One region of the Lysinibacillus sp. G1-3 genome, then DNA from elsewhere that is predicted to be linked to it. Evidence: riboswitches for the same ligand, from Rfam matches in the RefSeq annotation. Region 1 holds a riboswitch; each other region holds the start of a gene.

Region 1 (8,259 bases):
TGTTGTAAAAGCAGTGCTTGAGCAAGGTGCTGATTATGGCCGTTCAAATGCTGGTGCAGGAGAAAAAGTTCAAGTTGAATTCGTATCTGCAAATCCAACAGGAGATCTTCATTTAGGTCATGCACGTGGAGCTTCTGTAGGGGATTCATTATGTAATGTGTTAGATATGGCAGGTTACGCAGTATCTCGTGAGTACTACATTAACGATGCAGGTAACCAAATTAATAACTTAGCGTATTCACTTGAAGCTCGTTATAAGCAAGCTTTAGGATTGGATGCTGAGATGCCAGAGGATGGCTACCACGGTCCAGATATTATTGAAATCGCTGGTAAACTAGCAGGCGAGCATGGCGATGCAATTTTATCAAAATCTGAAGAAGAACGTTTTGCATTCTTCCGTCAACATGGTTTAGCGTTAGAATTAGCCAAGTTAAAAACAGACCTTGCAAACTTCCGTGTAAACTTTAATGAGTGGTATTCAGAAACATCACTATACGAAAACGGCAAAATCGAAGTAGCTTTAGATAAACTAAAAGCGAATGGCCATGTATTTGAAGAAGACGGTGCTACTTGGTTCCGTTCGACAACATTTGGCGACGATAAAGACCGCGTGTTAATTAAAAATGATGGCTCTTTCACATATTTGACTCCAGATATCGCATATCATGAAGATAAAATTGTACGCGGCTTCGATAAATTAATTAATATTTGGGGTGCTGATCACCACGGCTATATCCCACGTATGAAAGCTGCCATTCAGGCGCTTGGTTACGACCGTGATACACTTGAAGTAGAAATCATCCAAATGGTTCAACTTTATAAAAACGGTGAGAAATTCAAAATGTCTAAACGTACAGGGAATGCTGTTACAATGCGTGAGCTTGTAGAAGAAGTTGGCTTAGATGCAGTTCGTTACTTCTTCGTGAAAACAGCAGGCGATTCTCACATGGACTTTGACCTTGACCTTGCCGTTTCTCAATCAAACGAAAACCCAGTATACTACGCACAATATGCACATGCACGTATTTCTTCAATTTTACGCTCAGCAAATGAGCAAGGCTTTGCTGCAACAACAGATCATTTAAGCCTACTAACTGCTGAAAAAGAAATCGATTTACTGAAAAAAGTGGGCGACTTCCCGAAAATGGTAGCAGATGCTGCGAAGCACCGTACACCACACCGTATCGCCAACTATATTCAAGAAACAGCAGCTGCATTCCACAGCTTCTATAACGCTGAAAAAGTGTTAGATGCTTCAAATAAAGAGCTAACAGAAGCTCGCTTAGCCCTTATCACTGCTGTGCGTACAACAATTGCCAACGCACTACGCTTAATCGGCGTATCAGCACCAGAAAAAATGTAATAATCGTCTTTCCAGCCCCCGGCACAATCATGTGCCGGGGGTTTTTTTGTTTTAGGTAGCAAGAAGAGCGGTTGAGGCGAGGGAAAGAGCGGCTGGAGCGACGGAAAGAATGACGGGGCGACGGACGGAAAGAGTGGCTGGGGCGAGGGAAAGAATAGCTGGAGCGACGGAAAGAATGGCTGAGGCGAGGGAAAGAATGGCTGAGGCGAGGGAAAGAACCGCCGAGGTGAAGGAAAGAATCCGAAGCGAGGGAAAGAGCAGCCGTGGCAGAATAGTCGAAGCGACGGAAAGATTCCGAAGCGACGGAAGAATAGCCGTGGCGACGGAAAGGATAGTCGAAGCGACGGAAAGAATCAGAAGCGACGGAAGGAGCAGCCGTGGCGAAGGAAAGAATAGTCGAAGCGACGGAAAGAACCGCCAGAGCGACGGATAGAATCCCCAAAACCGTGGATAGAACCATCAAAATCGTGGATAGCACCCCAAAACCGTGGATAGCACCCCAAAACCGTGGATAGCACCCCAAAACCGTGGATAGAACCATCAAAATCGTGGATAGCACCCCAAAACCGTGGATAGCACCATCAAAAACGTGGATAGAATCCCCAAAACCGTGGATAGAACCCCCAATATCGCGGATAGAACTCCAAAACCATGGATAGAACCATCAAAGTGCCAGATAATATCTCCGAAATAATCAGATTCATCTCTCTAAAACTATAATTTTCTGCAAAATTCAGATATTTTGTTGAAGCTTACGTTAGCGTCAATGATATACTGATGAAAAATGGGAAGGGGGAGATGGTATTGAAGACGATTCAAGAAGTGGCTAAGCAGTTTAATGTTTCAACACGGACAATTCGCTATTATGAGGAGCTGGGGCTGCTTCATCCCAATCGATCATCTACTAATCAGCGAACCTTTTCAAAAAAAGAATTAGCGAAGCTTAAGCTTATTTTCCGAGGAAAGCGGTACGGTTTTTCACTTGAGGAGATTAAGGAGATGGTGTTGCTGTTTGATTATGATCGCACGGGCATTCAGCAGTTGGAGCGTACGGTCGAGTATGGGGAACAAAAAATTGAAGAGATTGATGGCAAAATTGCAGAGCTTGTACAGATAAAAAAGGAGATACAGCAGTTACAAGGCATATTTACAGAAAAATTAGCGACTTTAAAGGGAGAGATGCTTGATGAATAGTTCAAATTTGTTAGCACGTAATGCGCGAAAGTACTCTATGAGTGAAGCGGTTGTTTGTCAGGGCAGACGAGTAACTTATCGTGATTTAGATGAGCAAGTGACACGTTTTAGTCATGCTTTAGTGGAGCAGGGTGTGCGACAAGGCGAAAAAGTAATCATTTTTATGCCAAATGTTTTAGAGTTTGTTGTTAGCTATTTTGCTATTCAGCGCATCGGGGCTATTGTCGTACCGGTAAATGCGAAATTTACGTTGCAGGAGGTCGAGTATGTAGCTCGGCATGCTGATGCTAAAGCTATTTTAGTGCATGAGGCAATTTTTGCAGCAGTTGAAAACATCACGGTAGTTCCTTTAAAAATCAAAACGGGTCAAGAGTACGCTGGCTGGCTAAACTATGAAACACTTATTGAACATGCAAGCACTCAAACCATTGATTGCCAGTTGAATGAAGATGATGTCTCAACGATTTTATATACATCGGGTACAACGGGAAAACCAAAGGGTGTGTTGTTTAGCTATCGCAATATTTTATCTGTAGCGCAAATGATTGCAGTGGAAATGGAAGTAAAGCCAGAAAGCCGGATCCTTCTTATGATGCCATTAACGCATTCAGCTCCATTACATTTATTTTTAATGGCAGGGGTACTTGTAGGATCAACAAACGTGTTAACACCAACGTTTACACCTGATTTATTTATTGATTCAATAGAGCAGGAGCGGACGACGCATTTCTTTGGAGCGCCTGTTGCATATTTGTTAACTGCCCAACTGCCAAGATTGCAAACAGCTGATTTATCATCGATGAAATGGTGGGCATATGGTGGCGCACCGTTATCACAAAACGAAGTCCGTCATTTACAAAAAGCTTTTAGAACAGAAAATTTAACTTGTGTCTATGGCTTAACAGAGGCTGGGCCAAACGGTTCAATATTGCTTGGTGAAGAGCATGCAACGAAGGCGGGGAGCGTTGGGCGACGTGCACCACTTGGAGCAGAGCTGCGTATTATCAACGACATTGGAGAAGATGTCAGTGTTGGTGAAGTAGGAGAAATTGTGTTATTCGGTGAGAGCAATATGCTGGGCTATTACAAGGATGATATCGCAACAAAGGCTGCATTTATAGATGGCTGGCTGAAAACAGGTGACTTAGCTCGCTTAGATGAGGACGGCTATATTTGGATTGTTGATCGTAAAAAGGATGTCGTTTTTTCAGGCGGTGTGAATATTTATCCGAAAGAAATTGAAGATCGTATGTTGAGTTATGAGGGAATATTTGAAGTTGCTGTAATAGGTGTACCACATCCGGAGTGGGGAGAAACCGTGAAGGCTGTTTATGCTGCTAAAACAGAAATTGACGAGAACGAACTTAAAGCTTATTTGGAGGAGCATCTTGCTAAATATAAAATTCCACGCATGTTCGAACGTGTGGAAGCGCTACCACGAAATGCATCAGGCAAAATACTAAAACAAACGTTGAAAGGACAAGAGGTGAGATAAAATGAAGGTTTTACAGCAGGAAGAAATGAAGACAACCAACTTTTTTAAAGAGAATGATACACTTCAAAACGTTTTAGAAATGATGCTAGATAAAGAGTTTGCGGAATATGCAACACGTGAGCTAACAGATTTCGGTGAGCTTTGTGCAGGAGATATTGATGTGAGAGCTAAACATACGGATAGAGAGGGTGAACCTCGATTACAAAGGTATAATGCCTATGGTGAAGAAGTGTCAGAGATTTGGGTCAATGACGGCTATAAAAAAACAATTGAAGAGACGTACAATACTGGCATTGTTGGCTATGTGCATAAAGATATTCCGCAATTAGGTAGAAAGGGCAACTATGTGTATAGCTTTGCTCAAGGTTATATACTATCACATGCTGAACCAGGCTTTTACTGTCCTGTTACGTTAACGATGGCAACGGCTTATCTGCTTGATCATTATGCGAGTGATGAGGTGAAGGAGCGCTTTTTACCACATGTTTGTGCAACTGGAGAGACAGAGCTTTATGAGGGGGCTACATTTTTAACGGAGCGCCAAGGTGGCTCTGATGTCGGAGCGAATGTTGTAGAGGCAAGACAGGACGGCAATCAGTATCGTTTATATGGTGAGAAATATTTTGCATCTAACGTTGGAATGTGTGGAGTGACTATGGTATTGGCTCGCATGGAAGGGGCTCGCGCAGGCTCAAAGGGTTTAACATTGTTTGCAGTTCCATGGAGAAATGATGATGGCACAGTTAATAATCTGCGCGTTCGGCGTTTAAAGGATAAACTTGGTGTTAGAGCAGTACCTTCTGGTGAGGTGGAATTTGATGGGGCGCTCGCATATGTTGTTGGTGATCCGAATAAAGGGATTTACTATATGTTGGAGGCGCTTAATTTATCAAGAATTTGCAATGCAGTTGCTTCTATCGGCATCATGCGTCGCGGCTATTTAGAGGCGAAGCACTATGTGACAAATCGCCATGCATTTGGTAAGCCTTTAACGCAATATCCTATGATCCAGGATACACTAGGGAAATTTGCTGCCAAGCTTCATGTAGAAGTTGCTACGGTTTTTGATCTTATTCAGCTATACGATAAAGTAACTAGTGGACAGGGGAATAAAGAGGACATCATTTTGAACCGCTTGTATATTGCAATCATGAAAAAAGAAACGGCTGAGCAAGCTGTACATTATGCGAGTGAAGCCATTGAATTACATGGCGGAAACGGCTATATTGAAGACTTTGTTACACCTCGGTTATTAAGAGATGCACAGGTCCTTACCGTATGGGAGGGGACTGCAAATATTTTAGCTTTAGAGCTCATTCGTTTAGTAGATAAGTTTCATGTGCACGAAATGTTTGTTCGTGTTATGGAGGAACGTCTAGAAAAACTGGCTGACAGTCCATTAGTTGAAATTGTAGTAGGGCAATTAGCGAAACTAGATTCAACTTGGCAAACATTTAGCCGTTTAGATGATGCAACAAAAACGTTTGAAGCAAAAAAGGTCGCAGAGCAAATGGCACATTTATATGAAAGTGTTGTAGCAGTTGAATGGGCACAAAGAGTCGGCGGCAAATATGAGAAGCTAGCAGACATTTATTTAGAGAATACATGGGCATTACGAGAAATGGGTGCACCAATGAAAACGGTACAGTATTTTTCTGACATAGTTTAACTTTTTTCAGCGTCCAAACATCCGCTGAAATAGAGGAACCCAGTCTAAGCACGCCACGTCCTGTGGCAATTATGACGAGCATAATTGATTTGATGAAGAGTCGTCTCGAATGGAGGCGACTTCTTTGATTTTCATGTATAATACAATCAACTGAATATTATAAAGGTTCTTTACTTAAGTAAAGTGAAAAGGGAAATCGGTGTAATTCCGATGCGGTCCCGCCACTGTAAGTGTGAGTTTTTTCAATCTACGCCACTGAAAATTTCGGGAAGGCTTGAAAAACCGTATGAAGCACGAGCCAGGAGACCTGCCTTTATAGAAAACACGTTGTAGCCTACGAGGATAGGATGGTGGATTTTGTATATGTATATTGTGCAAATTTGACCCCCTCATTTTTTTTATGATGAGGGGTATTTGTTTTGTAAGCTGAATATCGATAAATTTGAAAAAGAGGGAGATACCTCCACAATATTAGGTAATAAACTCAAAAAGTTGGGCGATAAGCCTAAAATGTTGGGTGATAACCCCATAATGTTGTGCGGAAACACGATGTGGTCGATAAATCCACAAAGTTGGGTGATAAACTTAAAAAGTTGGATGATATCGCCACAACGTTGAGAGATAAACAACTCCACAACCTTAAACGATAAAACCTAAAATGTATCGATCAATCAGATAAACAAGTCGTTAACTTTATGCACAGATAGACTAAGGGGGATTCACATGAAGAAATTTTGGAAAATAGGATTATCAGCATTTTTAGCTGTTGGCTTGCTTGCAGCGTGCAACACAAAAGAGGCGACAAATGACAAGCCGTCATCTGCTGAGCAGCAAGAGACATCTAAAGTAGATCAAGCAACATTTCCAATGACGATAACAGATGCTGTTGGCAAAGATATTACGCTAGAAGCACCTCCTGAAAAAATAGTTTCTCTCATTCCAAGTAACACTGAAATTTTATTTGGTCTTGGCTTAAATGATGAAATAGTAGGTGTAACAGATAATGACGATTATCCAGCAGAGGCTACTAAAAAAGATAAGGTTGGCGGTGTAGATTATAATATTGAACAAATTATTGCGTTAACGCCAGATATCGTTTTTGCACATGCATCCGGTATGAGTTATTCAAAAGGAGCAATTGAACAGCTTGAGGCTGCCGGTGTGAAAGTATTTGTTGTAGCGGATGCAAAAAACTTTAATGAAACTTACACAACGATTGAACAGCTTGGTCGTGCAACGGGAAAACTAGAAGAGGCTAAAAAAATAGTCGCAAATATGAAGGATAAAATTGAAGAAGTTGAAACAAAACTTAAGGGTGTTGAGCCAAAGAAAGTCTTTTTAGAATCGTCTGATGAGCCACAGATTTATACAGCTGGTAAAGGTACATTTATGAATGAAATGCTAGAAATGATTCATGCCGAAAATGTGGCAGCAGATGTAAATGACTGGTATCCAATTGAAGCTGAACAAATTATTGCGAAAAATCCAGATGTCATTGTTGTGGCATATAATTATGTACCGAATATTTTAACGAAAATTCCACAACGTCCAGGCTTTGAGACAGTAACTGCCGTAAAAAATAAAGCTATTGTACAAGTGGATGAAAGTACGACAAGTCGTCAAGGTCCTCGATTAGCAGATGGTTTTGAGGAATTAGCAAAGGCCGTTTACCCAGAGGCGTTTAAATGAGTAAAACAATTGTAGCCTATGTAACAGCAATTACGCTTTTAATCATTAGCATCTGGTGTGGTGTAGCGATAGGCTCAGTTCATATTCCATTAGAAGTATTGTGGAATAAGGCGGCCGATGAAACAGCTGCCAATATTTTATGGAAGATTCGTTTACCTCGAGTGATGCTAGCAGGGCTTGTAGGGGCATCACTTGCTATTGCAGGGGCAGCTTTTCAAGGCCTATTAAAAAATCCTTTGGCTGATCCTTATACGTTAGGTGTTTCCTCCGGTGCATCAGTTGGCGCAGTGATGACGATTTTCTTTAGTGTCTCAATACCTGTAATCGGTCATTTTACATTGCCAGTCTTTAGTATGATAGGGGCCATATTAACAATGTTTGCTGTTATGGGTTTTGCTAGAATAGTAGACCGTTCACTAAAAATGGAAACTCTTATTTTAACAGGGGTAATATTTAGTTCATTTTTAGGTTCCTTGATTTCATTAATGATTGCATTATCTGGTGAGGAGCTACGCCAAGTAATCGGATGGTTGCTCGGTTCAGTATCGATGCGTGGTTGGCCTTACGTTCAGATGATCATTCCGTTTGTCATTATTGGCTCTATTATGCTTTGGACTCAAAGACGTGAGTTAAATGTTCTGTTATATGGTGAAGAACGTGCGAAGCATTTAGGTGTCAATGTTAAACGTAGTAAATATATTATTTTAGTAGGTGGATCCATGTTGACAGGAGCAGCGGTAGCTGTTTCTGGAACGATTGGCTTTGTTGGTTTAGTTGTTCCTCATATGACGAGAATGGTTTGGGGTTCAGATCATCGTCATTTATTGCCGTTATCATTTTTAAATGGGG
Region 2 (8,259 bases), on a different contig from region 1:
GCAGTCCAAGGGAAAACGTCATTTTTTCTAGCGGATGAACAGACGCTAGTTTATTCATATAAGCATACTTATCAATGAGTAACATCGCTTAACCCTCTTTATGTTTACCACGCATTAAGCCGATGAAATAGCCAATAAATCCGGCTCCAATAGCAGCTTGGAGTGCGAATAATAAGCTTTCTATTTCACCACTTGGTGGCTCCCATAAGCTTTCAAACCAAGGCTCGTAGTTAGCATCTATTTCACCAATTGCTGCCTCCGCTTCGCCATCAGCACCTTCAAAATCTGCGCCTTTTTGAATGAAGAGGGGGATGATTGCTAACAACACAACAATTGCTAAGAGCAGTAAATTTTTTTTCATGTTAGTGAGCCTCCTTTGCCGAGAAAACGCGTAAAGCTTTTAATTCGCTCACATTGTATTTTTTTAAGAAGTTCATAACGATCACTGTTAAAATGCCCTCGCTAACAGCAAGAGGAATTTGAGTGAACGCAAAAATACTAGCAAACTTTGTAAATGAAGCTATAAAGCCTCCGACCTCAGAAGGGAAGGCGAGAGCTAATTGTACAGAAGTGACAATATATGTACCTAAGTCACCAAGCATTGCTGCTAAAAAGACAGCTACTGAAAATGATAATCCCATTTTCTGAGAGCCCTTAAAAACATAATAAGCAATAATAGGACCAGCAATTGCCATAGAAAAGGCATTAGCACCTAAAGTTGTCAACCCACCATGTGCTAAAAGTAAAGATTGGAATAATAATACGATTGTCCCGATAACACTCATCGCTAATGGTCCAAAAAGAACTGTCCCAAGTCCAACCCCTGTCGGATGTGAACAACTACCTGTTACAGAAGGGATTTTTAAAGCTGATAGTACAAAGGCAAAGGCACCAGATAATCCTAAAATCATTTTTGTTTCAGGATTTTCATCAATAGTTTTACGAATAGAACGTAATCCTAAAATAATAAATGGAATGGATAAGACCCACCAAAAAATTGCCCATTCAATTGGCAAAAAGCCCTCCATAATGTGCATTGCAAATGCACGATCTGGCACGAATAAAAATGCCAATAAGAAATAACTAAGCTTCCAACCTGAGAATTTCAAAACCTCTCCTCCTCACATTAAAATAGTTAGAATTAGTATGCGATGAAATCAAAAAAGCACTTCTCCAATTGTGGAAAAGTGCATAGCTAAAAATGCAAATAAAATTCTAATTTGCTCAGCCGCACACCTATCCTCGTAGGTTTAAACGATCACATATTTTTCGGCAGGTCTCCTGGCTTTAGTTCAACGTTTTATAGGTCTTCCCATCCTTTGGACAGTGACATTATCTATAAAACTCCCTAGTACAGTGGCGGGACCGCGCCGGACTTAAACCGGCTTCCCTTTTAAGCGAAATGATGAACAATTCGCACCGAAAAAAGATGAAGTTGTGATTTCACGACAAAGTGTAACATGATTTTCCATATATATGCTATACTTTTTAAGAAAAAATTTTTAATTGAGTGTCTATGTCGAAAATTTAGATAAATAGAAAAGGAATGTCATATTTTTCTTTTAAAAATTACTGGAAATGTCACAAATTTAGAAAGAAATATTGAAATTTTAAAAAAATAAGCTATGATAGAAACAGTTTTTAATTTTTAAAAAATAATAATTTCATATAAAACATCCATAAGTGCTTGAATATTTTCAAGATAATAGGGAAATCGGTGAGAATCCGATACAGCCCCCGCTACTGTAATAGCTGATGAAATCGCGGATGCCACTAGTGAAAACTAGGAAGGCGCGAAAGTAAAAGGAAGCTTAAGTCAGGAAACCTGCTTATGTGATGATACATGCAAACTTTTCGGAGGGAGAAGTTGAAGCGAGAGCGAGTACCTGTATATATTCGTTTTTATTTGGCTTCTACTAAACCTTTACTCTTCGTCTAGAGTAAAGGTTTTTCTTTTTCCTAAAAGCAAATGAGGGGAGAAAAACTATGACAACTTGGAATTTAGAGGGGATGAAAACACATCTTTTTATATGCAATGGTAGTAGCTGTATGAAAAAAGATGCTGAGGACATTACTCAGGCAATTCGTGATGAAATACAGTTACTGGAACTTGATAAGGAAATACATACGACAAGGACTCGCTGTAATGGTAGGTGTAAAGATGCTTGTGTTGTCATTGCTTATCCTCAAGGGAATTGGTACCGCGTGCCGACAACATCGCATGCGAAGGCACTCGTACAAGATTTAAATCATGAATCTTTACATAATGAGCATGTCTTTACTTTACGTGAAGGATCTTTACAGCGTACAGCACAAACAACAGCCATTAAAGGTATTGAAAAGGTGAAAGAGGGGTAACAAAATGGCGCAAAAAGGTAAGATTTTCGTAGTTGGCTTTGGCCCTGGAGACTTTAAACATATTACGACTCGTGCTGTAGAGGCACTACAACAAAGTCATATGATTATTGGTTATAAAACCTATGTTGAGCTTATTCAAGATTTAGTTAGTGCAAAGTCGATTATTAGTACTGGTATGACAGAGGAAGTTTCACGTGCACAGGAAGCGGTACGTCAAGCAGAGGCTGGAAGTATCGTATCGGTTATTTCCAGCGGTGATGCCGGTGTTTATGGGATGGCTGGATTAGTGTATGAAGTATTAATCGAGCTAGGATGGACTGAAGCTACTGGTATCGAAGTAGAAATTGTTCCAGGTATTTCTGCTATTAATTCGTGTGCAAGTTTACTAGGTGCTCCTATTATGCACGACGCTTGTACAATTAGTTTGAGTGACCACTTAACACCTTGGAATTTAATTGCTAAGCGAGTAGAAGCAGCGGCGATGGCGGATTTTGTTATTGCGCTTTATAACCCAAAAAGTGGACGTCGTACGAGACAAATTGTAGAGGCTCAACGAATTTTATTAGAATATCGTTCGCCAGATACACCGGTTGGACTTGTGAAAAGCGCGTATCGTGACCGTCAAGAAATTACGATGACGACTTTAGCAGAAATGCTTGAACATGATATCGGCATGTTAACAACCGTTATTATCGGGAATTCAACAACATTTTTCTATGACAATAAAATGATTACACCACGTGGTTATCAGCGTAAATATACACTTGGAGAAGAAAAACAGCCGTTACGACCACATCAACGACTAAAGGAAGAAAATGAACCATGGGCAATGAATCAAGAAACTGGGGCAGCGCGAAATGATTTTGCAACAGATCCGAATGCCAATCGTATAAAGCCCAGTTTAGCTATAACACCACAACCAAAGCCTAAAAAGTCATCCCTTGAAATGGCAACAGCAGCTCTGGCAAAGGTGAAGGGAACTAGCGCTGTGAAAGTAACATCTAAGCTCGTTCAACAAAAAATCGAATCGGTTTTTGAATTAGCTGTTAGTCCTGGGGTAGCCAATAAGTTTTTTACTCCTCAACAAATGATGACCTTAGCTGAAGTAGTTGGTGAGGAAGGAACGATGGAGTATACACCAGACCACCAAATTCATTTAAAAATTCCTACGTCTGAGCCAGGAGAGATTACAGCAAAGCTTCGCGAAGTAGGCTTTTTACTAACACCAATTGGTGACGTGCTTTCGTTAAAGGCTTGTGATTTCTGTTACGGAGAAAAAACCGATTCGATCCCATATGCGGAAGAGATTCAAGAAAAGCTTGGTGGCATGTCGTTACCGAAAACATTGAATATTGGTTTTAATGGCTGTGGTATGGCGTGTTATCGAGCCGTATTTGATGATATTGGCATTGTTTATCGTAAAAGTAAATTCGATGTTTTTATTGGTGCCAAGCCAGTTGGTCGGACAGCACATGCGGCTCAGCCTGTTGTTGAGGGATTAGAACCTGAACAGCTAATACCGCTTATTACCGACATTATCGAAGAATATAAAGCAAATGCACATCCAAATGAACGTTTGTTTAAATACTTCAAACGTGTGAAAAAGATCCTACATTTTACGTATCAGGATATGTCTTCAAAAATAAAAGTTGAGCCAGCTCCATGCGGCGACTAGTGAGGGGTAATGAGATGAAAGCAATTTTATTTGTCGGCCACGGGAGCCGTTTAGAAGCAGGAAATGAAGAGGTACGCACGTTTATCGAGCAAATGAAACCTCGTATTGATGAGCGTTTTTTAGTAGAAACATGTTTTTTAGAGTTTGCCTCGCCGAACATCGAAGAAGGTATTACGAATTGTGTGAAGAAGGGCGCTACAGAGGTGCATGTTATTCCGATTATTCTTCTTCATGCTGGACATTCAAAAATGCATATTCCAGCAGAAATCGAACATGCGCGTGAGCATTATCCAAATATTACGTTCACATATGGTCAAACAATCGGTATCCATGAAGAAATATTTGCGATTTTAGAAGATCGTTTAGCAGAAATTGGCTTTAATGCTGAAGAAGAACATAAGGATACTGCGGTTTTATTAATTGCACGAGGCGGCAGCGACCCATATGCAAATGGTGATTTTTATAAAATTACACGCCTGTTATGGGAGAAACTCCCGGTTCAATATGTAGAAAGCGCATTTATGGGGGTTACAGATCCTCGTGTTGAAGAAGGAATTGAGCGCTGTGTGAAGCTTGGTGCTAAAAAAATCATAATGCTACCGTACTTTTTATTCACTGGTATCTTAATGGAACGAATGAATGGTATGTGTAAGCAATTTAACGAAAAATATGCTGACTGTGATATTCAAATTGCCAATTATTTTGGCTATCATGATCGTTTACAAAATGTGTTATTAGAGCGAATTGAACAAGCTGTGAATGGTACATCAACAGGTATGCAAGATTTAGAAAATTATCGTGCTTATGCGGCGGTTCATGGACATGCGCATCATCATCACCATCATGACCACGATCATGACCATGATCACGACCATGAACATCGTCATCATGAAGAGGAGCCGGTGCAATGATATTCATGTTAGCGGGGACGAGCGATGCAAGGAATCTAGCACTTGAATTACAGTCAGCAGGTTACGCTGTGACAGCAACAGTCGTTACTGATTCAGCAGCCTCAAGCCTTGCAGAAGTGGGCCTATCACATTTAATCGGTCGATTAACGGCTGAGGAAATGGCGACGATTATTACGGAGCAAGGATACCGTTTAGTTGTAGATGCCTCTCATCCATTTGCTGAAGAAGCTTCAAAAAATGCGATGGCAGCAGCTGAAAAAGCAAATGTTCCGTATATTCGCTATGAACGTGCTCATGAGCATTATGCCCATCCACTAATTACGGTTGTGAAGGATTATGAGGAAGCTGCCCATGTAGCAGCGGAAAAACGTGGAGTCATTATGCTAACGACGGGCAGTAAAACACTAGCGACTTTTACAAAGGTGTTACATGGCTTAGAAAATACACGAGTGATTGCGCGTATGCTTCCTCGACTCGATAATATGGAAAAATGTGAAGCACTTGGTGTGGCACAAAGAGATATTGTTGCTATACAAGGCCCTTTTTCAAAGGAATTAAACGAAGCTCTTTTTCGTCAATATGGTGTGACATTGATGATTACGAAAGAAAGCGGCAAGGTTGGCTCGGTGGATGAAAAGCTGGACGCTGCCCTTGCATGTGGCATTGAAACGATTTTAATTGCAAGACCAAATATCAAATACGGACAGCAATATTCTACATTTGAAGATGTATTACAAGCTGTACAAAACACACTTTAGGAGGCAATTCAGATGGACTTTAAAACAGATTTCAAACCATTAACAGTAGACCCAGATAAAATTTACGATTACAGTTTCTCAATTATTGCAGAGGAAATGGGCGAGCATAACTTCTCAGAAGACGAGTGGAAAATTGTACGCCGCATCATTCACGCTTCTGCTGACTTTGAACTAGGACGTAGCGTTATTATTACACCAGGAGCGATTGAAGCAGGTATTAAATCAATTCTTGCAGGTCGTCATGTCATTGCAGATGTGCAAATGATTGAAAGTGGTTCAGGGAAAAAACGCTTCCAAAAGCATGGTGGCGATCTACACTGCTATATTGCAGATGAAGACGTTTCAATTGAAGCGAAAAAACAAAACACAACACGTGCGATTATCTCTATGCAAAAGGCTGCTAAATTACATGAAGGTGGTATTTACGCAATTGGTAATGCGCCGACAGCATTGCTTGAATTAATTCGTTTAATTAAAGAAGGTTTAGCGAAACCAGATTTAATTGTCGGAATGCCAGTCGGCTTCGTTTCTGCTGCTGAATCGAAGGAAGAGCTATTAAAAATAGAAGGTATTCCGTACATTACAAATGTTGGTCGAAAAGGCGGTAGTACAGTGACGGTTGCCGCATTGAATGCTGTCTCACTTTTAGCGGATGAACAGGCGAAAAAATAATGGAGCGGAAGCCTAAAAAAGATCCTAAAGACATGCGTCACGGTTATACAACGGGATCCTGTGCGACTGCAGTAACGAAGGCTGCATTACTTGCCTTAATTACAAATGAAGAGCAAGAAACTAGTACCATTCATTTACCGATTGGGCGAGATGCGACCTTTACGATAGAAAAATGTACATTTCAGAGCGATGCTGTTAGCTGTGAAACGATTAAGGATGCTGGTGATGACCCAGATGCAACCCATAAAGCACTCATTGTTGGAACAGTAAGCTGGTCAGATATACCAGGCATTCATCTGGATGGTGGAATTGGTGTCGGGCGTGTAACAAAGCCCGGCTTACCAGTACCTGTTGGAGAAGCAGCCATCAATCCTGTGCCACGAAAGATGATTCATAGTACTGTACAAGGCGTACTCGATGAATTTCAAATTAAACGAGGCGTTAACGTAGTTATTTCCGTCCCTGAAGGTGAGGAAATTGCTAAAAAAACGTTAAATGGGCGCCTTGGTATTATTGGAGGCATCTCCATTTTAGGCACAAGGGGAACCGTCGTGCCTTTTTCGAGTTCCGCGTATATGGCCAGTATCGTCCAAGCGATTAGTGTTGCAAAAGAGGCTGGTTGTGAGCATTTAGTTGTCACTACAGGTGGACGCAGTGAAAAGTATGCAATGGCACAATACCCTGATTTGCCAGAGGAAGCGTTCATTGAGATGGGCGATTTTGTTGGCTTTACATTAAAGCATTGTAAGCGACTTGGTATGAAGAAAGTATCGCTTGTTGGGATGATGGGGAAATTCTCGAAAGTGGCACAAGGTGTCATGATGGTGCACTCCAAAAGTGCTCCTATCGATTTTAATTTTTTAGCTCAATTAGCAGTAGATATAGGGGCTGATGAAGAAACCGTAGCCGAGGTACGAGAGGCTAACACTGCTTCACAAGTCGGTGAAATTATGGCGGAAAAAGGTTATGATTCATTTTTCAACCGTTTATGTGAGGCGTGCTGCTATTCATCCATACATCACATTAAGGGCGGTTTAACGCTTTCCACATCGATCTATTCGATGCAGGGACAATTATTAGGAAGGGCTGATGACATTGCATCGATCGATGAAATTGATTGGGATCGGGGATAACGGACAAGAAAGCTTACTACCACAATACGAGCAGTGGATTGAAGACTGTGAGGTGCTTGTTGGTGGAGATCGTGTTCTAGAATTTTTCCCGAACTTTACCGGTGAGAAAATGTTGATAAAAGGTGGTCTTTCAGCGCTAGTTGAAAGATTGTCTGCGGAAACGAGAAATACAGTTATTTTAGCGTCAGGAGATCCATTATTTTATGGAATCGGTGGGTATTTAGCGAAAAAGCTAGACATTGAGGTTTATCCATATATGAGCTCAGTGCAGCTTGCTTTTTCTAAGATGGGAGAAAGCTGGCAGGATGCGTATGTCACAAGTATTCATGGGCGCTCGATGAAAGGTTTAGCACAACGTATTGATGGTAAAAAGAAAGTGGCACTGCTAACAGATGCAGAGAATAATCCAAATGAGTTGGCACGTTATTTAAAGCATTTTGGCATGACAGAATACCGTGCATTTGTCGCAGAAAATTTACAGGGCGCAAATGAAAAATTCGGCTGGTATTCGCTTGATGAATTAGAAATGGCTGATTTTTCTCCTTTAAATGTAGTCATTCTTCAGCAAACTACAGTGCCGAAACGTTATGCACTCGGTATTGATGATGAAGAATTTTCGCAGCGTAAGCCCGATAAAGGTCTAATTACGAAAAAAGAAATTCGTGTCTTAAGTTTACAAGCAATGCAGCTACAAAAGGATAGCATCGTTTGGGACGTTGGTACATGTACTGGTTCCATGGCTATTGAGGCCG
Region 3 (8,259 bases), on a different contig from region 1:
CAACAATCCTCAAACAACAGCCTTCCGAATCTTTAATGGCGAGGGTGATGGCATTGGCGGTCTTACGATTGACTTTTTCGATTCTTACTATATGGTGAGCTGGTATAGCGCCGGCATTTATTCATTTAAAGAAGAAGTGTATGAAGCCCTTGCAGAGACAGTAGACTACAAGGCTATATATGAGAAAAAACGTTTCGATACGAAAGGTCAGTATATGGAACAGGACGATTTTGTCATGGGAACGCCTGGCGAATTCCCAATTATCGTATCGGAAAATAATATGAAATACGCTGTTAATTTAAACGATGGCGCCATGACAGGTATTTTCCTCGATCAACGTGAAGTGAGACTTGCCATTCGTGAACGTTATGCGGAAGGTAAAAATATGCTTAATACGTTCTCTTATACGGGGGCATTTTCTGTCGCAGCGGCACTTGGAGGAGCAGTAAAAACAACAAGTGTGGATGTTGCAAAGCGTAGTTTAGCCAAAACAATTGAACAATTTAGCGTTAATAGCATTGACTACGAATCACAGGACATTAAAGTAATGGATGTCTTTAACTATTTTAAATATGCTCAGCGCCACAATTTAAAATTTGACCTTGTAGTTTTAGATCCACCAAGCTTTGCACGTACGAAGGAAAGAACGTTCTCAACTGCGAAAGACTACCCTAAATTACTAGTAGATACAATCGCTATTACGGAGAAAAACGGTATCATCGTTGCCTCAACGAACAATGCAAGCTTTGGGATGAAAAAATTCAAGAGCTTTATTAACCAAGCATTTAAAGAAACTAAAACAGCCTATAAAATTGTTGAAGAATTTAGCTTACCAAAGGATTTCCGTGCCACACGTGAATATCCAGAATTCAATTACTTAAAAGTTGTTTTCATTCAAAAACTTAACTAAATGAAATTAGACAGAATCACTCCCAAATGATTCTGTCTTTTTGTTTGGCAGAAATATTTATATTAACCCTCCTGCCATATTGTTAGAATTCTTAGAATGTTATAATACAAATTATTGATATATCGTCAAATAATAGGGTTAATTTTTGTTCCAACTGGGTGCTTTCCTGGGGCATATATCAGATAGTACAAGACAGAAAATAAAGGAAGGAAACTTAAAAAGGAGTGATTTAGACTGGAATTTTTAAAAATGAAATCATTCATTATGACAATGACTTCAGTTACTTTTGGATTAATTTGTACAACTTATTTTATTAATTCAACATCAAATGTTTTAGCACTTAATATCATTTCATATTTTTGAAGAAAAGAAATTGCATAAAGTATTTGCTCGATATTTTTCAACGAACCCCGCTTCTGGAAAAGTAATGGACAAGATCGGCATGAAACAAGAAGGAATTTTAAAGGATCACATCATTAAAGACGGAAAATATGAGGATTTGGTGTATTACGGAATAATTAATCAATAGCTAAAAAGTATTTCAATCATCTATTTCCTTCCTCAAGATAAAAAAGATTTTTCCCTCCCTATAAAAAGGTGGCTTAAGAAGTATTTCCACTTCTTAAGCCATCAATATTTTTCTTATAGATAGTCTACAAACCAATCTCTAATATATTCTAGTCGATTAATTCGTAACGTTGGTTTTCCGCTCCTTGAAAGTTCGTGATTGGCTTCAGGGAAACGCACAAATTTCGTTTCTTTTTTACGATGTTTTAAGGCGATAAACAATTGCTCTGCTTGTTCAATCGGACAGCGATAGTCTTTTTCGCCGTGTAAAATTAACAATGGCGTCTCCACGTTGTCTACATACTTAAGTGGTGAATGTTGCCATAGCTTCTCTATATCGTCTAGTCCCGCTTGAATCTGCCAGTCATTGAAGTAATAGCCGATATCACTTACTCCGTAAAAGCTAATCCAGTTAGAAATGCAACGTTGCGTAACAGCTGCTTTAAATCGATTTGTCTGTCCAACAATCCAGTTTGTCATGAAGCCCCCATAGCTTCCACCTGTAACGCCGAGACGCTTTTGGTCAATGAAATCATATTGCTCCAATGCATAATCAACAGCAGCCATTAGATCATTATAATCATTGCCGCCATAATCACCACGTACTGCATCCACAAATTTTTGACCATAACCATGGCTTCCTCGAGGGTTCGTATATAGAACCGCAAAGCCTTTTGCAGCAAGGATTTGGAATTCGTTAAAATAAGAGTTAGCATACATTGCGTGCGGACCACCATGGATTTCAAGAATAAGTGGATATTTCTCCCCTTCTTCATATCCAATAGGCTTCATCATCCAGCCGTTTACTTTCCAGCCATCTGCCCCTTCAAATTCAATTGCTTCTGGGACAGATAATGCTCGCGTCTTTAAAAATTCTTCATTAACTGTAGTAAGCTGTTCCTTTTCACCGGTATTTAAATTTACGTAAAATAGATCCCCAGGGTTTGTAGTCGTACTGATTGCGACTACCGCTCTATCATTTTTAGCATCAAGTGAAAAACCATATACATATTGATCATCATGAATAGCTGGATACAATTCTCCCGATAGATTGCCAAAATAAATAGATGTATTTCCGTGATCTGTCAATTGGAAGTAAAAGCTTTTATTATCCTCTAACCATTGAAGGCGCGGAGGAACAACACCTTGAAGGAAATCACCGATAGCAAAATCACCGACAGGCGCGTCAAATTCACTCGTAACACATGTCTGATTATCATTGTCCAAATCATAAATCCATAGCTTTGGTTGTGTTGCATTTTCAAATTCTCTTTCGTTTCCAACATAAGATATGAAGCGGCTGTTCGGAGACCATGAAGTTTGGTAAAACACCCCTGACCCATCTGTTAGCTTGCGACCATGTTTCGTTTCTAAATCCAATAAATAAATATCACATATAAATGAAAAGTCTAGATCCTCTGTTAAGTCCGCAATGTACGAAAGATATTTTCCATCCGGAGACCATGTACCAAGCTGTAAATTATGTTTCCCTTCCGTCAGTAGCTCTAATTCTCCTGATGCAAGATGAACGATCGCAATTTGAGAAAATTGCTCCATATCCATAAATCCAGCTCCATCCGATTTATGTTTCATCTTATCTATTACAAGTGGTTTTAGCTCTTTGTCTTCCTTTTGATTGTTCTCAACTTTATCATCAATGTTTTCATCTTTACCAAGCTGTACAGAGAAGGCAATTTTCTCTCCACAAGGAGACCAAGTAGGCGATGTCGCACCGTTTTTACAATTCGTAACTTGTTTCGCTTCCCCGCCTGTTTTTGAAAGAACAAAAATTTGTGGTTTGCCATTTCTCGATGACACAAACGCGATTTTACTGCCATCCGGAGACCAAACAGGAGAATGCGTTTTATCTTCCCCAAATGTCCATTGTTGCGTTTTTTTATCATCCAAATTTATGTAAAATAAATTAGACACATAGTCCTTTTTCTTCTCATCAATATGAGTCTGTACATACACCACTTCTGTTCCATCAGGTGATACTTGTGGATCCGCCACTGATTTTAATTCATATAGATCTTCTGGTTTTATCCCTTGTTTCAATGTCATAACTTCCCTATCCCCTTTGTGTGAAAATTTGGTTACTTAGTACAATATTTCGATACACTAAGCATTATTCCTCCTTTTTCGGAGAAATTGTTTTTTATTCGGACGCACCTAGTAAAGTACTCAGTCGGTACGTAAGTCGAGCCCACATTATGATAAGAGTCAGATTAAATCTTTCCAATAATCAGCAGAATTTGTTCTGCGATAAAATTTATAAAAGGGTTCATTCGGACGAGCATGTTTCTGATAGAGCTCAATGATTTGCTTTAAAAAGCCTTCAATAAGCTCTACTCCTACCTTTTTCGCAAAGAGTGTCCCAGCTTTTGCATTCGCTCCCATCGGCACTGCTCCTAAATAGACATCAAAGGTATCCTTTTGATAAACAAGCCCAATATCATCATACACCGCATTATAACAAGCTGAGGCACAGCCATTGACGTTTACACGTAACCTTGTAGGGACAGTGATTCCTTTTAATGAATGATATAGCTTTTCTGTAATTGGTGCTGCCTCCATTTTGTCACCATCACAAAAATCACACGCTTTCATCGCTACAATCGGACCTTGCTTGGCCACATAAAGGCCAGTGTCTTCTAGCTCCTCAATCGTCTTTTCAACTTCTACTGTTGGGATAGATAATAATATGCTGTAAGAGGCAGAGTATTTTATGGCACCCTCTTCCCCTACAACCTTTGCTATTGTTTGGAATTGTGCAGGGGTATAATGTTTATTAATAATGCCTGGGCATACGGCAAGGCGAGTAAAATCCCCATTATTGTTTAAGTTTTCGAAGGTTTTGTCCGGTATATTCGAACGGAATGCATTCATAAATACTTCTCCTTATGAAAAAGGAGCTAGCCAATTGCTAGCCCCCCATTTATTGGATAGCTTAAAAACTCTCAGGATAGAAGCCTTTCGCCAAAATTTGAATGGCTTCTGCAGCACGTACCCCTTCAGATGCAGCAGAAAGTGGTAGAATCACAAAGCGTTCGTTTTTGACTGCTTCCATTTCCTTCAAGGCTGGATCATTTTTTAAGAAGTTTATTTTTGCTTCCGCTGTTGTTTCTCCGTAATCTATGACAACTACGACCGCTGGATTACGTTCTACTGTATCTTCTTTGGACACCGTAGTCCAACCCGATTCTACATCACCAAAAATATTTTTACCGCCGGCCATCTTAACAAGTTCATTCATAATGTTTTGTCCTGCTGTGAAGATCTCTTTATCACCACTATCAAACACTAAAACAGGCAGTTCTTTTCCATTTTGCGGTAGTTTTGCACGGACATCCTCTACATCCTTTGTCATTTTTTCAATTAGTGCTTCTCCACGATCTTCAACACGGAAAATTTTTGCGATATTTCTAATATCTGTGAAAATATCGTCTAAAGTTGGTTTCGTCATGATTGAGGCTGTATGTAAATAAGTGTGAATGCCTAATGTTTCAAGCTCTTCTTGTGTGCCTACACCTTTCTCTCCAAAGGCGCTTTTCCAACCACCTAATAAAAAATCTGCTTCTGCATCAATAACCTGCTCCTTTGTAGGATACTGTTTTGCTAACACAGGCACTTCATCATAGGCCGCTTGTAGAGGCTCATAAATTTTGTCATCTAAGTACGCCGTCCCTACCATTGAATCTTCTAGCTCTAAAGCTAACATAATTTCTGTCACGTGCTGATTTAAGCTAATCGCTTTTTTGGGGGCTTCCTTATATACTTGCGTTGTTCCATTATTTTCAATCGTTATGTCTGACTTTTCAGCTTGTGAAGGCTCTACCTTCTCACTTTGTGTAGCAGATTCTAGTTTGTCCTTTTCACTACATGCACCCAATATAGCCACCAATGCGATCGCAAAGACTAGCCATAAGCTATTCCATTTCTTCATGTCCTCTTCTCCTTTGATGTTAAATATATAGAAAGAAATCGTTTAGACTCCTATGCTACCAGATAGCGATTCTAGAAAAGGGCATAAAAAAATCCCCTTGTTTCCAAGAGGTTAGCATAGCAAAAGAAAGGTATTTCAACCTATTCACTATCCCCATCCTCGTGGATTCAGTAATAAATACATATTGGCAGGTATCCTGGCTTAGGTTCATCATCTATACGCCTTCCCATAGCGTGGCTACAGTGGCATCTTGTATAGACTCCCCATTTACAGTTGCGGGACAGCATCGGATTTACACCGATTTCCCTTTTAAGCAAATAACAAAGGTCATTTACACCAATACGTCGTTTTTATTTTGTTGTATATATTGATTGACTAGTAGATTCACAATCATACATATATTAACACTATTGCGACATAAACACTATATGAAATATTTTTTATACCAATTCTGTTACAATGTTGTTAAATGAATGAATAGAAACGAGGATCTTTTTATGCATGTAACAATTGGAGTACTTGCTCACGTGGATGCTGGTAAAACAACATTTTCTGAGCAGTTACTATTTCATACAAACAGTATTCAAGCTCGTGGACGAGTGGATCATCAGGACACATTTCTAGATAATCATGAGCTGGAGCGTCAGCGAGGCATCACGATTTTTGCGGAGCAAGGCCGCATGACGCTTGGGGATGATACATATACATTAATCGATACACCAGGGCACGTCGATTTCTCTCCAGAGATGGAGCGTGCCATTCGGGTTATGGATTATGCCATCATTATTGTTAGTGCTGTCGAAGGAATACAGGGTCATACTGAAACAGTATGGCAACTTTTACGCCAATATCATGTTCCAACCTTCTTTTTTATTAACAAAATTGATCGTGAAGGAGCAGATGTTGAAGCTGTAATGGCTGCGCTTCAAAAGGATTGCTCTGCAGATGTTTTATTCGTAGACGAACCGCTCCGTTCCGACTATGTTTCAAACGACATAATGGAGTGGCTTGCTGAACGTGATGAACACCTTCTCGATGCTTTTCTCAATGAAACATTGGATAGCTCTAGCTGCCTTACTCATTTATCTAGTATGATTAAACAGGAAAAGGCCTTTCTATGTTTTACTGGGTCTGCCTTAAAAGATAGTGGAATAAAGGAATTCCTAACACAGCTCCCCCTCCTTACAGAAACACAATTTAATAACAACGCTCCGTTTCAAGGTGAGGTGTTTAAAATTCGTCATGATGGACATCAACGCTTAACTTTTATCAAATCTTTGCAAGGAACGTTACATGTCCGTGATGAACTTTCATTTGGAGACGTGACTGAAAAAGTGACGGAGATTCGACTATACAATGGCAACCGGTATGAAACTTCTCAAAAGATAGAGGCCGGGGAGATTTTCGCAGTAAAAGGGATTAGTCAAGCAAACATCGGCGATATTATTGGTTCTTCGAATAATTCTCAGCCCTTTGAGTTAGTACCGACTTTACAGGCAAAAGTACATTATGAAGGCACTCAGCATATAAAGGACGTGTTAAAAACTTTCCGTATACTTGAAGCAGAAGAACCTTCATTACGTGTGCTATGGCATGAAAAATTTCAAGAAATTCACGTTCATATTATGGGTGTCATCCAACTCGAGGTTCTTATCGAAGTGCTTCATGAACGTTTCTCGCTAGACATTTCATTTAGCGAACCACAGATTTTGTATATGGAAACGATCACCACAACGGTGACAGGTTACGGTCATTTCGAGCCATTAAAGCATTACGCAGAGGTCCATTTATTGATGGAGCCAAATACACGCGGCACCGGCAATACATTTGTCAATGCATGCCACGCCGATGATTTATCAGTTGGACATCAACGACTCATTGAAAAACATTTATTCGAGCGCGATCATCATGGGCTGTTAACCGGTTTTCCGGTTACAGATATTCGCTTCACACTCTTAACAGGACGCGCACATAATAAACATACTGAAGGTGGCGATTTCCGTGAAGCAACATTCCGTGCATTACGGCAAGGGCTCGAACAAGCAGAAAATATATTACTAGAGCCCTACTACCGCTTTAAACTTAAAGCTCCTAGTGATTTCATCGGCCGCATGATGACGGACATTCAGCAAGCTGATGGTACATTTGACGCACCAATCATAACTGAACATGACGCGATTGTAACCGGCCGGGCCCCCGTCTCAACATTTATGAGCTACAGTACAACCTTTGCCGCCTACACCAATGGGAAAGGCGTACTTTCCCTACAATTTGATGGCTACGATACATGTCACAATACAGAAGAAATTATTGCGCAAATCAGCTACGATAAGAACGCCGATCCCTACTATACATCCTCTAGTATTTTTTGCGCAAAAGGTAAGGGCTACTCCGTTCCATGGCACGAAGCACAAGCAGCAATGCATTGTATTGACTAAATTCATAAAAACAGGACATGATTTGTTAGATCAATGTCCTGTTTTCTTATGTTTCGTGGAGAGTTTCTATACTTTTGTGGGTAATCTTGCTTCGCGCGGGTATTTGCCTTTCTTCCGCGGGTATTCTTGCTTCGCGCGGGTATTTACCTTCTCTCCGCGGGTATTTGCCTTCCTTCCGCGGGTATTCTTGCTTCGCGCAGGTATTTACCTTCTCTCCGCGGGTATTCTTGCTTCGCGCAGGTATTTACCTTCTCTCCGCAGGTATTCCCCTTCCTTTCGCGGGTATTTACCTTCTCTCCGCGGGTATTCCCCTTCCTTCCGCGGGTATTCCCTTTCCTTCCGCGGGTATTCTTGCTTCGCGCGGGTATCTACCCTCTACTGACAACTCCATTCTACTA
Region 4 (8,259 bases), on a different contig from region 1:
CATTCATTATTAATTATAACTGAAAATCATTCCCAATTGCGATGAAGTTTTTCGAGACACGTAATATCTTGATATTGTTGTAGCTTGACAATCAATCCTTAACCCTACTGCTACCATCATGTTTTACAATCTAACCTTCAGTATATCGAAAACTTCTTTCTTGTTTTGTAGTTCACCCTCATCGCATACAAGTGTATACAAAAGTATACACCTCGTCAACATCAACTTTGTTTTTCCTTAATCTAAAAAACCACGCAAGCTTTTCGCTTGCGTGGTTCCATCTTACAAATCATCAAATCCGTTATCTTCTACATTGACCTTCACATATTGGCGAGAACGCTGCTCGAAGAAATCTGTTTTTCCTAAGTCAACATCCTCATACGCTTTAACCCACTTCAATGGATTTTTGCGATAACCTTCAAATGGACGCTCTACGCCAAGCTGATTACAGCGTACGTTCGCATAGAAGTGTACATAATCATGCACATCTTCCACATCAAGGCCTTCAATTTTATCACCAATCACTTCATTAGCCCAATCGATTTCTAGCTGTACCGCTTCACGGAAGATTTCCTGTACACGAGCCGCTCGTTCTGGTGTATCGTATTCAGGATATTCCTCTAAAAGCTCCTGATAAATTTTCACAAATAAATCGACATGAAGCTGCTCATCGCGATTAATATAATTAATCATCGTTGACGATGCCACCATTTTTTGATTGCGTGCTAAATGATAGAAGAAAGCGAAGCCAGAATAGAAGAATAAACCTTCTAAAATCACATCATAGACAATCGCTTCTAGCATATTTCCAACAGATGGCTCCTCTGAAAATGCATGGTAGCCTTTAATTACGAAGTCATTACGTCGCTCTAATACTGGCTCTGTACGCCAAAAGTCAAACGTACGATCCTGCTCGTCTTTGTTCACAATACTTGATAGCACATAAGAATAAGAGTGATTATGAATTACCTCTTGTTGCGCTAAAATAATCATTAATGCATTTAAGCTTGAATCTGTTAAATAATCCGCTACTTTCCCTGCAAAATCAGTTTGCACACTGTCTAATAGTGCTAGTAAGCCAATGATTTTTAAAAAGGATTCCTGCTCATTAGCTGATAGCTGTGGAAACTGCTTAACATCATTGCTCATATTAATTTCAAACGGAGTCCAGAAGTTACCTAGCATTTTTTTATATTTAGGATATGCCCAGTTAAAACGCACATCGTCCCAGTTTAAAATGTTAGAAGAGCGTCCGTTCACAATACCTGTTGAACGGTTTGGTGCTTCTTTATCCATAATTTGTCGTTTTGTAATAGTTGTCATTGTTACTTCCTCCTAGCTCGCGCAAGACTCACATTCTAGTAATTCTACAGACGTTGAGCGTACATAATATGTCGTTTTCACACCGCTCGCCCAAGCATTCATATGCAATGCTAGTAAATCTTTTGCCTTAATCGTATTTTGAACGTATAAATTAAGTGAAATGCCTTGGTCGATATGACGTGCTCGAGCAGCATTTTGCTTGATTGTCCAATTTTGATCGATGAAATAAGCAGATTTATAATACCAAGTTGTCACAGGTGATAGATCCGGTACCGTTACTGGAATTTTGTAATCCTTCTTCTCTTCTGAATAACTCTTTTGGAAAATAGGATCAATCGTAGCCGTACTACCCGCTAAAATGGATGTTGATGAGTTCGGTGCAACCGCCATAACATAGCCGTTACGCATTCCTTTTTCAGCAACCGCGGCGCGTAACGCATTCCATTTATTGCTGTCGTAGCCACGTTTTTCAAAATACGCACCAGTATGCCAATCTGAGCCTTCAAATAATGGGTAGGCTCCTTTTTCACTTGCCAAATCGTTAGAAGCGCGAATCGTTAAATACGCAATTTCTTCATATAGCTTGTCCGCAAATTCTACAGCTTCCTCAGACTCCCATTGAATTTCTTTCAATGCTAATAAATGATGCCAGCCAAATGTTCCAAGTCCAATGCCTCGGTAGCGTAAGTTCGTACGCTCTGCTTGTTTTACTGGAATTGTATTTAACGCAATAACATTATCTAACATACGTACTTGAATCGGAATTAATTTTTCTAAAACTCCAGCCGGTACAGCTCTGCCTAAATTAATAGATGATAAGTTACATACAACGAAATCGCCAGGCTTGCGACGTGTTACGATGACATCATCTTCTAGAGTAATAGACTCAAATTCAGTCGCTGACATGTTTTGGAATATTTCTGTGCACAGGTTCGAGCTATAAACCATTCCCTCATGCTTATTCGGATTCATGCGATTTACTTCATCTCGATAGAACATAAACGGCACGCCTGTTTCAAGCTGCGAGCGCATAATACGTTTCATAATATCAATAGCTGGTACGACCTCACGACTTAATAATGGATTCGCAATACATTCTGCATATTTAGTACGGAAAGTGCCATCACCTTTTTTCTCATCGTAGAAATCCTCTAGTGAAAAGCCCATAACTTCTCGTACTTCATGTGGATCAAATAAATGCCATTCCCCGCGCTCTTCAACCGTTTCCATAAATAAATCCGGTAAGCATAGCCCTGTGAAAATATCATGGGCACGTAAACGCTCATCCCCATTGTTTAAGCGTAAATCTAAAAACGTAAAGACGTCTTTGTGCCAAACATCTAAATAAACAGCAATAGCTCCTTGTCGTTGACCTAGCTGATCGACTGAAACCGCCGTATTATTAAGCTGTTTAATCCATGGTAAAACACCACTAGATGCGCCTTTAAAGCCTTTAATTGATGAGCCACGGCTACGAATTTTGCCCATATAAACACCAATACCACCACCGTATTTCGATAATGTTGCAACATCTGTATTCGTGTCATAAATACTTTGTAAACTATCATCTACTGTATCGATAAAGCAACTAGATAGCTGGCCATGTGTTTTACCTGCATTCGATAATGTAGGTGTTGCCACTGTCATATATAAATTACTCATTGCCCAGTAAGATTCACGTACTTTTTCTAAACGATTTTCTGTTTCATCCTGCATAAGGGTCATCGCAATGACCATCCATCGTTCCTGTGGTAGCTCTACTGGTGATTTCGTGTAATCACGGACTACATAGCGGTCCATTAATGTTTTTAAGCCAATATACGTAAACAATTCATCTTGACTTGATTCTAAATAGGAAGCGAGTTCTTGAAGATCCTGCTCACTATATTTTGTTGTTAAACTTTCATGATACAAACCAGCTTCTGTATAGCGTGCTAATTGTTCCGGGAAACATTTATAAACATCTTGCACTGAAACGCCACGGCGCATTGCAAATTGATCATATAGTTTTTCTAAATAAATTTGAGCTGCGACGAATGTCCAGTATGGCTCCTCCTCATCAATCAGGCTAAGCGTTTGTAAAATCATCGCATCCGCCCATGCTTCAAATGTCGCATTGTCGTTTTTTCGTAGCCATCGATCCGATAATCTTACAAAACTTTCGAGTTCATCCTCCGTATAACTTTTCTTAAGCTTAGCAATTTGCTGTTCGATTTGAATTGTCATGTATACATTCTCTCCCTTTCTTTCTCCAGCAACACAAAAAGCGATCACGCAACACTTATCGGTTACGTGATCGCAGTAAAATCGGAAATGGAAATGAAGGACATGCACACTAAGAAGTGGACAAATCTCTCGCCTCCACTTCTCAATCCCCGAAGAATGTGTTGCTGTCTTGAACAAATCGGCAGGTCTCCTGGCTCATGCTTCCTCCAAATGATGGCCTTCCCGTTCTTTACAGTGGCCTATTCATCATTTGTCAGCACTTACAGTTGCGGGGACAGCTTCGGCCTAAGATGACTCTTTTCCGAATTCCCTTTTAAACCATATTTGGTACCGCTCGTCCAAAATACTATATATTGTGTTTTAACTCCTAAACAAATCTAACATATAGTGTTTATAGTTGCAATAGGCGTTTTGCCCCTTGAATTTTTTAAAGTGCTACTTTTTCTCGAAGCAAGCCCGATTACAATGCAGTTTTACGTAGTTTTTCAAAATTTCTAGGAAAATATTTTTGTACTAGCTGCTCTTTTTCTGGATTAATTCCTAGTAAAACTACTGCACATGGACCAGCTGTTTTCTCAATATCTAATGCACTTTTGACCTGTCGTTCGCCAAAAAGCCGGCTAAATTCTGCTTGTAAACCTTTTGATCCAACTGGCCATACTTGCTGCACAATTCCCTCTTTCCACGCTTGAAAAATAGGTTGCAGCTGTGCGACATCTTCAGGTTGTGCAAGGATTTCATTTCCTACAAGTGGTAAACCATATGTGTACCAACTTAGTTGCTCATGCTTAGTTGCTGTACGTTTCTGCTGCTCCCCAAGCATCGTTATTGACAAGCCTGATTGTAAAGTTGGCATATTAGTCTCTGAACTACCGTCTATTTGCGGACAAAAAAGACCAGCCTCCTCAAAAACCTGGTGAATGCCTGCAACATAACGAGACCATGCAGCATCCCCTGAAAAATTAGCAAGTAAAATATGCTTTGGTAAAGCATTTGCAGCAAGCTGCTCTAAAAATGTAACACGTGCAGTAAAATATGCTGTAAGCTGATCTGGAGCAGACACAACATCTTGTAGCTTTTCGCCAATTGCAGCGGCATTATCGGTTGTCGCAATGAGCTCACCTATTTTTATTGCATTTCTCAATGTACTCGACCTTCCTTACGCACAAACACCTTCGACAGAACTGGCATCGCCACCGCAACGATCACTAGATTAATGAGTGTTGCCAGTGGAAGACTAGTCAATGACGTCCAGTAAAACGCCGGACTAATAATAAAGTAAAATGGTATAGGTGCCACGACACCATTTAAAATAAGTGCTACAGGCCATTTCCAGAAATGCATGCCTTTTTTATGCATAACCCCAAAGATCCATACAACGATAAACATTTCCACTGCGATAATTATATGTAGTGGTCCAAAAGGAAAGCCAGTAGTTAGGGCTGAAATAAAATGCCCAATGACTCCCGCAACACCAGCTAATACTGGCGATAAAAATACAACGCTCAAAAATGCCGGTGCAGAGTCAAGCGCAGCAGTTGTAATAAATGTTGGAATTTTAATGACTGCACCTACTGCACAAATTGCCGCTACCATGGCAGTGAGCGTCAATTTCATCAATTTTTGTCGATCCATTCCATTCCCTCTTTCCGTTAAATTTTTTCAAAGCGTGGGGTTGATTTCCGTTCCGGCTGTGCGCTTTATCGCTGACCCTTCGCTTTCGCGCAGAGCTTCCTGGGGGCGTCGGGGCAACAGGATGTTTTTTCGCGAAATCGTAGTGCTAACGTAGCGACAGCAGAGGGGTTTTGATTGTGCGAAAGCGCAGCGACAGCAACAGCATGATGTTAGTCACGAAGGCGTTATCACAGGATGTGATGGTTTTAGCCTTCATTCCTCAATATCGCTGATCCCCAAGGAGTCGACCAGCCTCCACTCCAATCAACTTATATACAAAGCATGCGACTTTGCAAATGTCATCCCACTTTTGTGAAGTGTTTTACAAACTCTGCAAGCAAGTCACTATATCATTTGATTTGTTCCCCAATACCGTACCAAATGCGTACGACTTGTTCGGCTTCAGCAAACAATGCTTGGTACAAACGCCCACATGTATCACGTAATAATCGTGCCTGTTTGTCCATCGGCACAACACCACGCCCCATGTCGGTCACAATTATATACAAGGCACAATTTTCTTCAAGGGTCTTTAGTCTTGTCAAAATAGTTCTGACAAGAGGTTCATCATCCTCAAGGTCTTGTGTTACGAGCCATTTCTCTATGTTTTTAATTACTAGTACATCACAAGTAGGAGCGCCATCAGGTAGAGTGCCATCCACTAGCTCAACGTTTTGACCTGTAAGTAATTTCATGACATAGTCGGTTTTTCCACTATAGGCTCCTCCGATAAAGACATGCATCTTGCTCCCTCCTCCCAAGCCTTTCTTGAAAACGTTAAAGAAAACATTTTATCATGCGGTGTTTGATAGGACCAAAAAGGTTGCTCAGTTGGAGCAAAGGCTACGAGTAGCGCTCGAATAACCCCGCCATGGACAACGAGATGATACACATCTTCCCCTTTTGGTAATGCAGTGAACCCTGCCAAAACACGTGCACAAAACATATCAAAGCCTTCTCCCCTTGGAGGTGGAGACTTTACAGGATCATCTAACCATGCACAATAACGATGATCTGATTGTAAGTCTTCATATGTGAGCCCTTCAAATTCTCCGAAATTCGACTCTCGAAATCTCCGATCAGACACGTAAGTTGCATTCGGAAAATATCGGACAGCGGTTTCCCTACAGCGTAGTAAATCACTCCCATACACCTTGGTGACCTCTTGATCAACAATAGAGATTAAAGATGCATCAGCTAATGAAGAATCTGTCCAGCCGATATAACGCTTTTCTAAATTTTCCTTTGTTGGTGCATGTCTCATTAAGCGCACAGTAACAACGTCACCCACAGTACAACCTCCATTCCTTCAATTGATGCACCGAGTAAATCCCCAGAAACACCGCCAAAGTTACGCACTGTAAATTGCCGAAAGACTAAAAAAGCAATCGCTAGTACTGCCATCAACACGAACGGAACAATTGTGAAGCCCGTTACAAACAACAAGCTACTGTATGCTACAACTAATGTTAAAAGCATACAGCAGATTAGTAAACCCGGCTTAATATGTGTTTTAAAAAAGTAGGCAAGCCCCTTTTCCTTTGAGCAATTAAGCGACATAAAATAAAAGCTCATACCTACTCGTGTACATAACGGAATAAATACAAGCATCCACAGTTCAAACTTTTGCTGTACGAATAATTCGTGAAGTATGACAAATTTACCAAGCACTAAAAATAGCACTGAAAGCACACCAAATGCACCAACACGTGGATCATCTAAAATTTCAAGCCGCTTCTCTCGATCTCGATAGGAAAAATAAGCATCCCCCATATCAATAAAACCGTCTAAATGTAGTCCACCAGTAAATATGGCAAATAATCCGATAATCACAAAGGCAAGTAAGACCTCGCTACTAGCCGTCCATTCCGTTAAACCATAGATCACCGCAGCCACTGCCGTACCCATGAGTGCCCCTATCCATGGCAAAAAGGCGAACATCCCTGTAATTGTTGCCTTCGTTAAAGGAATTTCTTTATGTACTGGCAAAACTGTAAAAAATTGAAACGCAAGTTGTATGCTATGCCAGATATTTTTCATCGTCTTGCCTACCTTCTTTTATTTTCAAAGCATCATTCATTATTTCCATTTCTTAACGACACCATAATTGATTTCATACGCCTCATCCGCTTTAGACACGAACCATTGATGTAATTCCCCAAGCATTTGCCGGTATAACTCTACTTCCTCGTTCGTATAGGGTGGCTCATCAAATAATTCGTTTGAGACGATAAAAAACGTCACCCTTTTCTCAAGTAACGTCTCTACCGCCTCTTTTAAAACCTCAAGTTTCTTTTCTAAACATCCAGGTTGTTCCACACAGGGAGCTCCCGCGTCAAAACCTTCGTAAAACGCATTTGTTAACCACGTCGTAACACAGTCCCATAACACGATATCTCCATCAGTCAGTTTATGCAAAGTATTTGCGATTTCATAAGGTGCTTCTATCGTCAGCCACTCGATATTTTGCGCCTGTCTGTCTGCCTGATGTCGAATGATCCGCTTCTCCATTTCACGATCCAACGCTACGCCGGAAGCAATATAAATAAGCCGCTGTGCTTGCATAGACTCTGTTTGATAGTGAGTAACTGCCTCTTTTTCAGCAAAGTGGGATTTACCACTGCGTACTCCCCCCGTAATGAAAATCAGTGGCAATGGTTTCCCCTCCTATAGTAAATGTTGAATGTTACCGATCTCTTGAACGTGCCATTGTTGATCGACTTGTTCAATAATCGTTACACTTGTACCATTAATAAATGGCTCTGTCCATAGCTGATCGACCCTTCGCCCTAAAATAGCGTTAATGATACACTTAATCGTTACCGCGTGTGACACAATTAAAACAGTATTCTCGGGATATTTTTCTGCTATTTTCTTTAACGTAAACATCGCTCGTTCAGTTACCATACCAAAGCTTTCCGTATGGGTTGCAACGAATTGTCCAGGATAATCAGTATATAATTCATAATCCGGATGAGCAATCACGATGTCCTTGACTTTTTTCCCTTGCCAATCCCCTAAAAAAATCTCCCGTAA

Evidence for each region. A riboswitch is a leader RNA that binds a small molecule or an ion and turns the genes downstream of it on or off. The one in region 1 is predicted to bind cobalamin.
Region 2: another riboswitch for cobalamin. It lies ahead of ACVYAD_RS07735 ((2Fe-2S) ferredoxin domain-containing protein); the one in region 1 lies ahead of ACVYAD_RS15280 (ABC transporter substrate-binding protein).
Region 3: another riboswitch for cobalamin. It lies ahead of ACVYAD_RS02105 (ABC transporter substrate-binding protein); the one in region 1 lies ahead of ACVYAD_RS15280 (ABC transporter substrate-binding protein).
Region 4: another riboswitch for cobalamin. It lies ahead of ACVYAD_RS11270 (ribonucleoside-diphosphate reductase subunit alpha); the one in region 1 lies ahead of ACVYAD_RS15280 (ABC transporter substrate-binding protein).

Annotation. Positions count from the first base shown of each region.
Region 1 is NZ_JBWHYQ010000013.1:83,520-91,778, reverse strand. It holds gene argS (arginine--tRNA ligase) at 1-1,363, shown strand, start outside; gene ACVYAD_RS15295 (MerR family transcriptional regulator) at 2,168-2,557, shown strand; gene ACVYAD_RS15290 (class I adenylate-forming enzyme family protein) at 2,550-4,052, shown strand; gene ACVYAD_RS15285 (acyl-CoA dehydrogenase family protein) at 4,054-5,721, shown strand; cobalamin riboswitch at 5,868-6,050, shown strand; gene ACVYAD_RS15280 (ABC transporter substrate-binding protein) at 6,445-7,410, shown strand; gene ACVYAD_RS15275 (FecCD family ABC transporter permease) at 7,407-8,259, shown strand, end outside.
Region 2 is NZ_JBWHYQ010000006.1:106,064-114,322, forward strand. It holds gene cbiQ (cobalt ECF transporter T component CbiQ) at 1-85, opposite strand, end outside; gene ACVYAD_RS07725 (energy-coupling factor ABC transporter substrate-binding protein) at 89-361, opposite strand; gene ACVYAD_RS07730 (energy-coupling factor ABC transporter permease) at 363-1,109, opposite strand; cobalamin riboswitch at 1,255-1,439, opposite strand; cobalamin riboswitch at 1,666-1,847, shown strand; gene ACVYAD_RS07735 ((2Fe-2S) ferredoxin domain-containing protein) at 1,987-2,358, shown strand; gene cobJ (precorrin-3B C(17)-methyltransferase) at 2,363-4,033, shown strand; gene ACVYAD_RS07745 (sirohydrochlorin chelatase) at 4,048-4,944, shown strand; gene cobK (precorrin-6A reductase) at 4,941-5,702, shown strand; gene ACVYAD_RS07755 (precorrin-8X methylmutase) at 5,715-6,374, shown strand; gene ACVYAD_RS07760 (cobalt-precorrin-5B (C(1))-methyltransferase) at 6,374-7,507, shown strand; gene cbiE (precorrin-6y C5,15-methyltransferase (decarboxylating) subunit CbiE) at 7,464-8,259, shown strand, end outside.
Region 3 is NZ_JBWHYQ010000002.1:17,834-26,092, reverse strand. It holds gene ACVYAD_RS02125 (class I SAM-dependent rRNA methyltransferase) at 1-910, shown strand, start outside; gene ACVYAD_RS02120 (GNAT family N-acetyltransferase) at 1,284-1,439, shown strand; gene ACVYAD_RS02115 (S9 family peptidase) at 1,553-3,541, opposite strand; gene ACVYAD_RS02110 (precorrin-3B methylase) at 3,701-4,366, opposite strand; gene ACVYAD_RS02105 (ABC transporter substrate-binding protein) at 4,428-5,423, opposite strand; cobalamin riboswitch at 5,593-5,779, opposite strand; gene ACVYAD_RS02100 (GTP-binding protein) at 5,921-7,861, shown strand.
Region 4 is NZ_JBWHYQ010000009.1:112,256-120,514, reverse strand. It holds gene ACVYAD_RS11275 (ribonucleotide-diphosphate reductase subunit beta) at 283-1,323, opposite strand; gene ACVYAD_RS11270 (ribonucleoside-diphosphate reductase subunit alpha) at 1,336-3,549, opposite strand; cobalamin riboswitch at 3,712-3,899, opposite strand; gene ACVYAD_RS11265 (hypothetical protein) at 4,010-4,693, opposite strand; gene ACVYAD_RS11260 (ECF transporter S component) at 4,690-5,184, opposite strand; gene ACVYAD_RS11255 (bifunctional adenosylcobinamide kinase/adenosylcobinamide-phosphate guanylyltransferase) at 5,574-5,966, opposite strand; gene ACVYAD_RS11250 (histidine phosphatase family protein) at 5,915-6,514, opposite strand; gene cobS (adenosylcobinamide-GDP ribazoletransferase) at 6,487-7,263, opposite strand; gene ACVYAD_RS11240 (bifunctional adenosylcobinamide kinase/adenosylcobinamide-phosphate guanylyltransferase) at 7,303-7,878, opposite strand; gene ACVYAD_RS11235 (histidine phosphatase family protein) at 7,891-8,259, opposite strand, start outside.